2 regions of the Clostridium intestinale genome follow, and region 1 is predicted to be linked to the other one. Evidence: a T-box and tRNA genes for the amino acid it is inferred to sense, from the RefSeq annotation. Region 1 holds a T-box; the other holds one or more tRNA genes.
What was found. The T-box of region 1 lies ahead of P8F83_RS02900 (methionine--tRNA ligase). A T-box ahead of a tRNA ligase gene usually reads a tRNA of that ligase, here a tRNA-Met.
Positions count from the first base shown of each region.

Region 2: it has a tRNA-Met gene. The T-box ahead of P8F83_RS02900 (methionine--tRNA ligase) is inferred to sense a tRNA for this amino acid. The anticodon was not compared.

Region 1 covers NZ_CP121166.1:588,444-592,868, forward strand. Annotated here, with positions in the region: gene lysS (lysine--tRNA ligase) at 1-378, shown strand, start outside; gene P8F83_RS02885 (hypothetical protein) at 555-692, shown strand; gene P8F83_RS02890 (DUF1653 domain-containing protein) at 755-1,009, shown strand; gene P8F83_RS02895 (DUF1002 domain-containing protein) at 1,106-1,993, shown strand; T-box leader at 2,040-2,284, shown strand; gene P8F83_RS02900 (methionine--tRNA ligase) at 2,463-4,425, shown strand, end outside.
Region 2 covers NZ_CP121166.1:3,164,613-3,169,037, reverse strand. Annotated here, with positions in the region: gene yabP (sporulation protein YabP) at 1-197, shown strand, start outside; gene yabQ (spore cortex biosynthesis protein YabQ) at 207-599, shown strand; gene P8F83_RS16320 (FtsB family cell division protein) at 684-971, shown strand; gene P8F83_RS16315 (S1 domain-containing RNA-binding protein) at 1,023-1,433, shown strand; tRNA gene P8F83_RS16310 (tRNA-Leu) at 1,592-1,680, shown strand; tRNA gene P8F83_RS16305 (tRNA-Met) at 1,685-1,760, shown strand; tRNA gene P8F83_RS16300 (tRNA-Met) at 1,767-1,843, shown strand; tRNA gene P8F83_RS16295 (tRNA-Leu) at 1,866-1,954, shown strand; tRNA gene P8F83_RS16290 (tRNA-Met) at 1,959-2,034, shown strand; tRNA gene P8F83_RS16285 (tRNA-Met) at 2,088-2,163, shown strand; tRNA gene P8F83_RS16280 (tRNA-Met) at 2,170-2,246, shown strand; tRNA gene P8F83_RS16275 (tRNA-Leu) at 2,265-2,353, shown strand; gene spoIIE (stage II sporulation protein E) at 2,737-4,425, shown strand, end outside.

The sequences.
Region 1 (4,425 bases):
TATTCTGAAAAGAATTTAATTCAACCAACCTTTGTTATAGACTTTCCAGAAGAATCTTCTCCACTGTGTAAAATTCATAGAAATAACTCTGATTTAATTGAGAGGTTCGAGCCTTATGCTTACGGTGTTGAGCTTGGAAATGCTTATTCTGAACTTAATGATCCATTAAAACAAAGAATACTTTTGCATGAACAAGCATCAAAATTAAGAGCGGGTCTTGAAACAGCTAGTCCAATGGATGAGGAATTTGCAGTTGCTATAGATACTGGTATGCCACCAACTGGAGGTTTAGGAATAGGAATAGATAGAATGATAATGTTTCTTACTGGTTCCCATACCATAAAAGATGTTATAGCATTTCCTTTAATTAAAAGATAATAATATATAAGAAAAGGGCCCATATCACTGATGAAAATCTTGATATGGGCCTTTTTGTTACTAGACGATATTTGAAATGTATTTTAGCTACCAAAAAAATAATGTAAAATGAATCTAATGAAGCTGAGTGAAGCAAAATATATATTAAATAATATTTTTAGTTAGAAGGAGAACTTATGAAAAACATAAATAAAGTACCACTTAACAAAACAGGTTTTTCAAACAGCTATGATGAAGGTTCAAAACATAAAAATCTTAAAGACTTAGAAGGAAACTCTAAAGACGAAAACAATTGCAGAAATAACAAAAAGTAGTAAAATGATTAGAGAGAAGTAGTTAAAATGCTTCTCTCAAAATAACTTTTAGGAGAAGTAAAATGCAGAAAATAGACTTATCAGAGTATAAAGGAAAGATATTTAAACATTTTAAAGGGGATTTATATTTAGTTTTAGATGTAGCTGAGCATTCAGAAACTAGAGAAAAGCTAGTTATTTATAAGGCTTTATATGGAGATTGTGGAGTTTATGCAAGGCCAGTTGATATGTTTCTAAGTGAAGTAGACAAGATTAAGTATCCTAATGTTGATCAGAAGTATAGATTTGAACCAACAACTATTAATAGTGTTAAGTAAAATTATTAATATTATTGTAAGATTATTCTAAGTAAAAATTAACTTGTTTATATTATAATCAAAAAAGAGAAGTTTATTAAAAGGAGAATAAAAATTATGAAGATGAAATCATTTATAAATAAGCTTATCATATCATCCATGGCTTTGGGAGCTTTTGTTACTGGATTTACAGGAGTTACTGCTCATGCAGATTCTTTTAAGTCTGTAACTTTAGGAGCAGATTTAACACAAGCACAAAAAGATGACATGCTAAAGTATTTTGGTGTTAAGAAAAATGAAGTTAACTTATTGGAAGTTACATCAAAAGAGGAGCATACATACTTAGGGAAGGTTGCAACTCAGGCTCAGCTTGGTAATAGAGCAATATCTTGTTCTTATGTTGAACCTACAAGTAAGGGTGGTATAAAGGTAAGTACAAACAATCTTACTTGGGTTAATGATGGGATGATAAAAAATGCTTTAATTACAGCAGGAATTGAAAATGCGAATGTTGTAGCAGCAGCGCCTTTTGAAGTATCTGGAACAGCAGCATTAACTGGGATATTAAAAGGATTTGAAAACAGTACTTCAGGACAAAAAATAGATGAAGATAAAAAAGAAGCAGCAAATGAAGAGTTAGTGACTACAGGTGATGTAGCTGAAAAGATAGGTCAAGATGATGCTTCAAATTTAATGAATGATATAAAGAAAAAAGTAATAAAGGAAAAACCTAAGACAGAAGAAGAAGTCAACAAAATTGTTGATAATGCTGTTAAAGATTATAAAGATAAATTATCTAGTGAAGATATAGCTAGCATAAAGACACTAATGAGTAAAATAAACAATCTAGATCTTGATTATAACAGTATAAAGGATCAATTAAATGATGTAACAAATCAATTAAAGGATAAGTTAACTAGTGAAGAAGCAAAAGGATTATTTGCAAAGATAGGGCAGTTCTTTTCAGATGTATTTAATGCAATAAAAAACTTATTTTCAAAATAAAAACCCCCTTGACAACTGAATTTTGATTTAATATACTTTGAGTAAATCAAAAGCTATGAAGAGAAGAGTAGTTATTATGGAAGCTTACAGAGAATTCCTGGTGGTGAGAAGGAATGGTGAAAGTTTTAATGAAACAAGTCTTGGAGCCTCATACGGATTCTATATTTAAGTAGATGATGCTATGACGTTTGTTCACGTTACAGAACTAGAGTATGATTGTACTTGATAAGATTAATATGGTGACATGTTAATGAATTAGGGTGGTAACGCGATATATAATTCGCCCCTACACATTGTTTGTGTAGGGGCGATTTTTTACGCACTTTATTGCTGTAGAAGTGTTTTTCAGCTTCATCAAATTCATTTAATTATTGCTGTAGAAGCGCTCATCAGCCTCATTAGAGTCATTTCTTGTGAATTAAATACTACTAAAAAATAAAAAAGGTATAAAAATTAAGGAGTGAATATTATGGAAAAAAGAAAATTAGAAAGACCTGTCTTTCCTAAGAGAGCAGTTATAACTTCTGGAATGCCATATGGTAATAAAGATTTACACTTTGGTCATGTAGGTGGTGTATTTGTGCATGCAGATACCTTCTCAAGATTTTTGAAGGATAGAATAGGTGAGGAAAATGTTATATTTGTATCAGGAACAGATTGTTATGGATCGCCAATACTTGCAAGTTACAAAAAACTTGTAGATGAAGGTTCTTATAATAAAACATTAGAAGAGTATGTTCTTGAGAATCATGAAAAACAAAAAGAGGTATTAGAGAAATATGAAATAAATCCAAGTCTGTATGCTGGTTCTTCACTGGGAAGAGCAGGAGAAATACACAAGGAATTATCAAAAGAAATATTTAATAATTTATATGATAATGGCTATCTAGTTAAGTTATCATCACCACAATTTTATGATCCTGATTTTAAAGCTTTATTAAATGGAAGGCAAGTAATAGGGAAATGTCCTATAGAAGGATGTAGTTCCGAAAAAGGTTATGCAGATGAATGTGATTTAGGACATCAATATATGCCTAATGAGTTAATTGACCCTAAGAGTATATTATCAGGCAAAACACCTGAACTTGTAGATGTAGCTAATTGGTATTTTGAATTAGATAAATACATGAACCTATTAAGTGATGGTGTAGAGCATTTAAGAAAAACATCAAATTGGAGAAAATATGTCTTAAATACTATTGAGGAATTTTTAAAACTACCAATTATATATGTAAAACGTAAGCAACTTGAAGAAATAACAGATTTAGATGAAAAACTTCCAGCTCATACAGTTGAGGATGATTCTAAGAAAGCTTCCATCTCTTTCATATTTAAAAACCTAGAAGATAGAGATAAAGCAAGAGAAGTATTTGATAAGATGGGTATAAGATTTAGAACAGGAAAAACTTTAGTTCCTTTTAGATTATCAGGAAATGTTGAATGGGGTATAGAGTTACCTGATAAAGAAGAACTCAAAAATCTTACTTTTTGGGTATGGCCAGAATCTTTATGGGCCCCAATATCATTTACTAAGGCCTATCTAGAATCAATAGGAAAAGACAAAGATGAGTGGAAGAATTTCTGGAATTCAAAAGAATCAAAGGTGTATCAATTCATGGGAGAAGATAATATCTATTTTTATGGTGTTGCTGAGATGGGCCTTTTCATGGCACTTACAGGAATAAACTATGATAACAAGGTAGACTTCGAAAACATCAACATTCCACACTTGATTGCAAATAATCATCTATTGTTTATGGATAAAAAAGCTAGCAGCAGTGGTAAAGTTAAACCACCTATGGCAAGAGATTTATTAAATTTCTACACTCCAGAACAATTAAGAATGCATTTTTTAAGTTTGGGTTTATCAAGAAAAAGTGCCAGCTTTACTCCACAAGTATTTATGAGTGAAGAAGAGAAACAAGGAGCAGATCCAGTATTAAAAGATGGAAATCTTCTTACTAATGTATTTAACAGACTTGTTCGCTCATGTTTCTACACTTCTCAAAAGTACTATGATTCAGAAATACCAGTAGGGGAAATAAGTGAAGAAATCTTAGAGGAATCTAAAGATGCTATCATAAACTATGAAAACAACATGTACAATCATGAATTTCACAGTGTGATTTATGTTCTTGATAGTTATATAAGAAAAATGAATAAGTATTGGGTAAGTAACATGAAAAAAGCAGAAAGTGAAAATGATGATGTACTAAGAAAACAAGTTCTCATAGATAGCTTCCATGCTGTAAGAACCATCATAACCCTACTTCATCCTATAGCTCCAACTGGATGTGAAAAAGTAAGAGACTATCTAAATGTTGATAAAAAACTTTGGAGCTGGGATTTTATATTTGAACCTATATATAATTTTATTCATGGAGGGCATAAGTTAAAGCATTTGATGCCTAGAGTTGATTTCTTTGAGAAAC
Region 2 (4,425 bases), 2.1 Mb from region 1:
TAAGCTTTGATGAAGAAAAAATAGAGCTAAATACAAACGGGGGAATGTTAATTATAAAAGGACAAGGGCTTAAAATGAATAAACTTGATGTACAAAATGGAGATGTAATGATAATAGGGTTAGTTTATAGTATAGTATATTCAAGTAAAGAGGCAAAAAAAGAAAAGGAAGCCTTATTAAAAAGGCTTTTTAAGTAGGAGGAGATCATGTTATTACCTACTAGTATCCAATATAATATAGTTTTATTTAGTATATTGGGCGGAATTTTAACTGGAGTATTATTTGATGGATATAGGCTGATAAGAGGAGTTGGGGCTCCTAGGGCTATTGTGATTATAGAAGATGTGCTTTTTGGAGGGCTTTGTGGATTAATAGTATTCACCTTTTTGTTATATACAAATTATGCCTTCCTAGGATTATATGTATATATAGGTATTGTATTGGGGTTTATAGTGTATATGAAAACCTTAAGCTCCTATATATTGAAAGTTGAGAGAAGTAGCGCAAGAAAAGCAGGTAAAGGCTCGAGAGTAATTATAAAAAATTTCATATATATTTGTAAGATAATTATTTATAAAATATTTGAAAAAAGTAAATAAATTTAAAAATAGCTTGAATATATACCTCATTGTATTTAAAATAGAGTATAAGATTCATTATTATTTTAAATCGGGGGAATATGTATGGCAAAACGAATTACCCTTAAAAACATAGTAATAGTTTTTTTGCTTGCTATATTTTGTTTTAGTGTAGTAAGACAAGAAAATGCTATTAAAAAACTAAGTAAGCAGGTATCTGAAAGACAGAATAAGCTTGAAGCTTTAGAAAAAGAGAATGAATTACTTCAACAAAAAGTGGATAGTATAAATACAGATGAATTTGCAGAAAAATTGGCACGAGAAAGACTAGGATTAGTTAAAGATGGAGAAAAAGTTGTCAATAATAGTAATGGAAGTTCAAGCTCAAAATAAAGGTTATTATTTTATAACATATATATAATTTTAAGGAGGAGTCTTTTAAACATGACCTTAGTGGCAGGAAACATTTTAGAAGGTACAGTAGTAAACATCACAAACTTTGGCGCATTTGTTGAGGTGGAGGGAAAAACAGGATTAGTTCATATATCAGAAGTAGCTGATTCTTTTGTAAAAGACATTAGACAACATCTAAAAGAACAAGATAAAGTTAAAGTTAAAGTTATTTCAATTGATGATAATGGAAAAATTAGCTTATCTATTAAACAAGCTAATCCTCAAAAGAAAAGTGTAAAACCAGTAGAAATTGATTGGGTGTCAGATAAAAAGAAGCCATCTCAATCTACTGAAAACTTTGAAGATATTATGTCAAAGTTTTTAAAGGATAGCGAAGAAAGGCTTCAAGACGTTAAGAAAAATCAAGAATTTAAAGGTAGAGGAAGAAAAAATTCAGGTTAAATAGTATTGTTTAAATTAGGCTTCTAGGTGCACTAGAAGCCTTTGTTTACGCCATAATAACATGTGAATTAAATTTTTTGCGAAAAGTGTTGACATAAATCATATCCTAGATTATAATTAATTTTGTTGTCCCGGCTGAATGGCATAGGACAATATAGGCTGAAGTGGCGGAACTGGCAGACGCACAGGACTTAAAATCCTGCGGTGCTTAAACACCGTACCGGTTCGATTCCGGTCTTCAGCACCAATATCGCGGGGTGGAGCAGTTGGTAGCTCGTCGGGCTCATAACCCGAAGGTCGTAGGTTCAAGTCCTGCCCCCGCAACCATAATACGGCGGGATAGCTCAGTTGGCTAGAGCATTCGGTTCATACCCGAAGTGTCGCAGGTTCGACTCCTGTTCCCGCTACCATACAAACTATATAAAAGAAAATGCTGAAGTGGCGGAACTGGCAGACGCACAGGACTTAAAATCCTGCGGTGCTTAAACACCGTACCGGTTCGATTCCGGTCTTCAGCACCAATATCGCGGGGTGGAGCAGTTGGTAGCTCGTCGGGCTCATAACCCGAAGGTCATAGGTTCAAGTCCTGTCCCCGCAACCATTTAATTTATATAATGAGTAATGGGATAGTTTTGAGTAAACTGAATATAATATCGCGGGGTGGAGCAGTTGGTAGCTCGTCGGGCTCATAACCCGAAGGTCGTAGGTTCAAGTCCTGCCCCCGCAACCATAATGTGGCGGGATAGCTCAGTTGGCTAGAGCATTCGGTTCATACCCGAAGTGTCGCAGGTTCGACTCCTGTTCCCGCTACCACGCAAAATTATATAACATGCTGAAGTGGCGGAACTGGCAGACGCACAGGACTTAAAATCCTGCGGTGCTTAAACACCGTACCGGTTCGATTCCGGTCTTCAGCACCAAAAACCTACAATATATTGTAGGTTTTTTTGTTTGTGTTACTATAGAAACTTAATTAATTAGATTCCTCTTATTTGCACAAATATGACTTATTCCTAAATTCGTATGATATAAATATTCAAATATAATAAAAACACGACAAAAAATTAAATCCTTTCAAAAGATAAAATAATCTTTGAAAAGCCAGTCTTTCTAAGGAATAAAACAATCCACAAGTCTTTAAATATTATCCACAGATTTTTGCTGAGTTTATATAAATAATGTGAATTATAAGTAATTTTGTCCAACGAAAATCATTAAGTAGAACACATAATGACACAAATTGCAAAAAAACCTTGCTATAATCTAATTACATTTATTGGAAAAATAGGATGGAGGGGTAGACGTGCAGTATGGACTAGAAGTAGATACTTATAAAAGAATAGAGAACAAGAATAAAAACAAAAAAGATTTAAGAGTTGTATATTCTCCCTTAAAGTTAGGGATATTTTTTTCGGTTGGGATATTACTTAGTAGAATATCCTTGGTGTTAAATCTCTCTACGTTAGAAAGTATAGCTCCTTTTGGAATTGCATATATATTAGCACTACAAAGTAGTAAAGATAAAATGTATAAATTATTAGGGTCTTCAGGAGTTATATTAGGGTACCTAACTTTAGTATATAGGGTTGAAGATGTTTCGATGTATATAATAACATCATGTATATTGGTATCCACTGATTTAGTTAATATAAAGATAGGTGGTAAAAGTGAGGGGATAAGAAGAGGGGTTGTTTTATTTCTTTCAATGATGATCTTTAATTATTTTATTGACGGAAATGGGATAATAAGTTCAATTGTTTTATCAGGAGTATTAACAATAATAATCGAAGGTATATCGTATATAGTAAAGTATAGCGTAAGCTGCTTGGAAGAATTTAATACAAATCATATATTTATTTCAGAGGAACTTATAAGCATAAGTATATTAATTTCTTTATCTGTTGCTGGAATAGGGGGAATGTCTATACTTAACATAAGTATAAGAAATATAATTGCCCTTGTATTTATTTTAATTATAGCCTATACATCTCAGGGAGCCTTGGGGGCAGCAATGGGTATAAGTATGGGACTTGTAATAGGAATAACCATGGATAAGATGCTGCTTTATGTAACACTATATGGAGTATGTGGATTGGTGGTTGGAGTATTTAAGGATATAGGAAAAATATTTTCGGCAGTATGTTTTGTGATAATGTATTCTATATTAAATCTCTATGCTCAAGTATTTGATGTATATATGATTGTGGAGGCTTTAATCTCTGTTTTCATATTTTTAGCTATACCAAATACTTTTATAAATAAATTGATGTTAGAAATAGATGCAGAGAAAAAAGAAGATAAGTATACAGAGTTTCACTTGTCAAAAATAAAGGAGGAATTTACAAGAAGATTTAGAGATTTTACGCAACTATTAGGAGATATGTCAGAGGTGATGCAGGGTTTTGGTGATAATAATAAACTGTTATTAAAAAATAAAAGTGCTGCATTAATAGAAAATTTAGCAGATAGAGTTTGCAGTAATTGTGACATGAAATACATGTGTTGGAAAAGGGAACTATATAGTACCTATGGAAGTTTCTCAGAATTAATTAAGTCATCAGAAGAAGGTGTTTTAGTATTTCCAGAAGAATTAGAAAAGAAATGTGTAAAAAAACATGCACTTATTAAAAGTACTGAAGAAATAGTAGAAAAGCATATATTAAATGAAATGTGGAAAAAAAGATTAGAGGAAGGAAGGATGCTTTTAGCAAATCATATAGGAAATATGGCGGATACTGTTGATGAGATTTTAACAGACTTAGATAGAGATATGGAACTCTGTGGTGAATTCGAAAGAAGTTTAAAAAGGACTCTTAACAGAAATAACTTTAAATACCTAGATTTGTTTTGCTATGAAGATAAAAAAGGAAGAATTAACATAAAAATCACTTTAGAGAATTGTCATGGAGCACAGTATTGTGTTAAAGAAGCTTTACCAATAATAAATAAGGTAATAGGAAGACCGATGAGTATAGGAGGGGATGGATGTAGT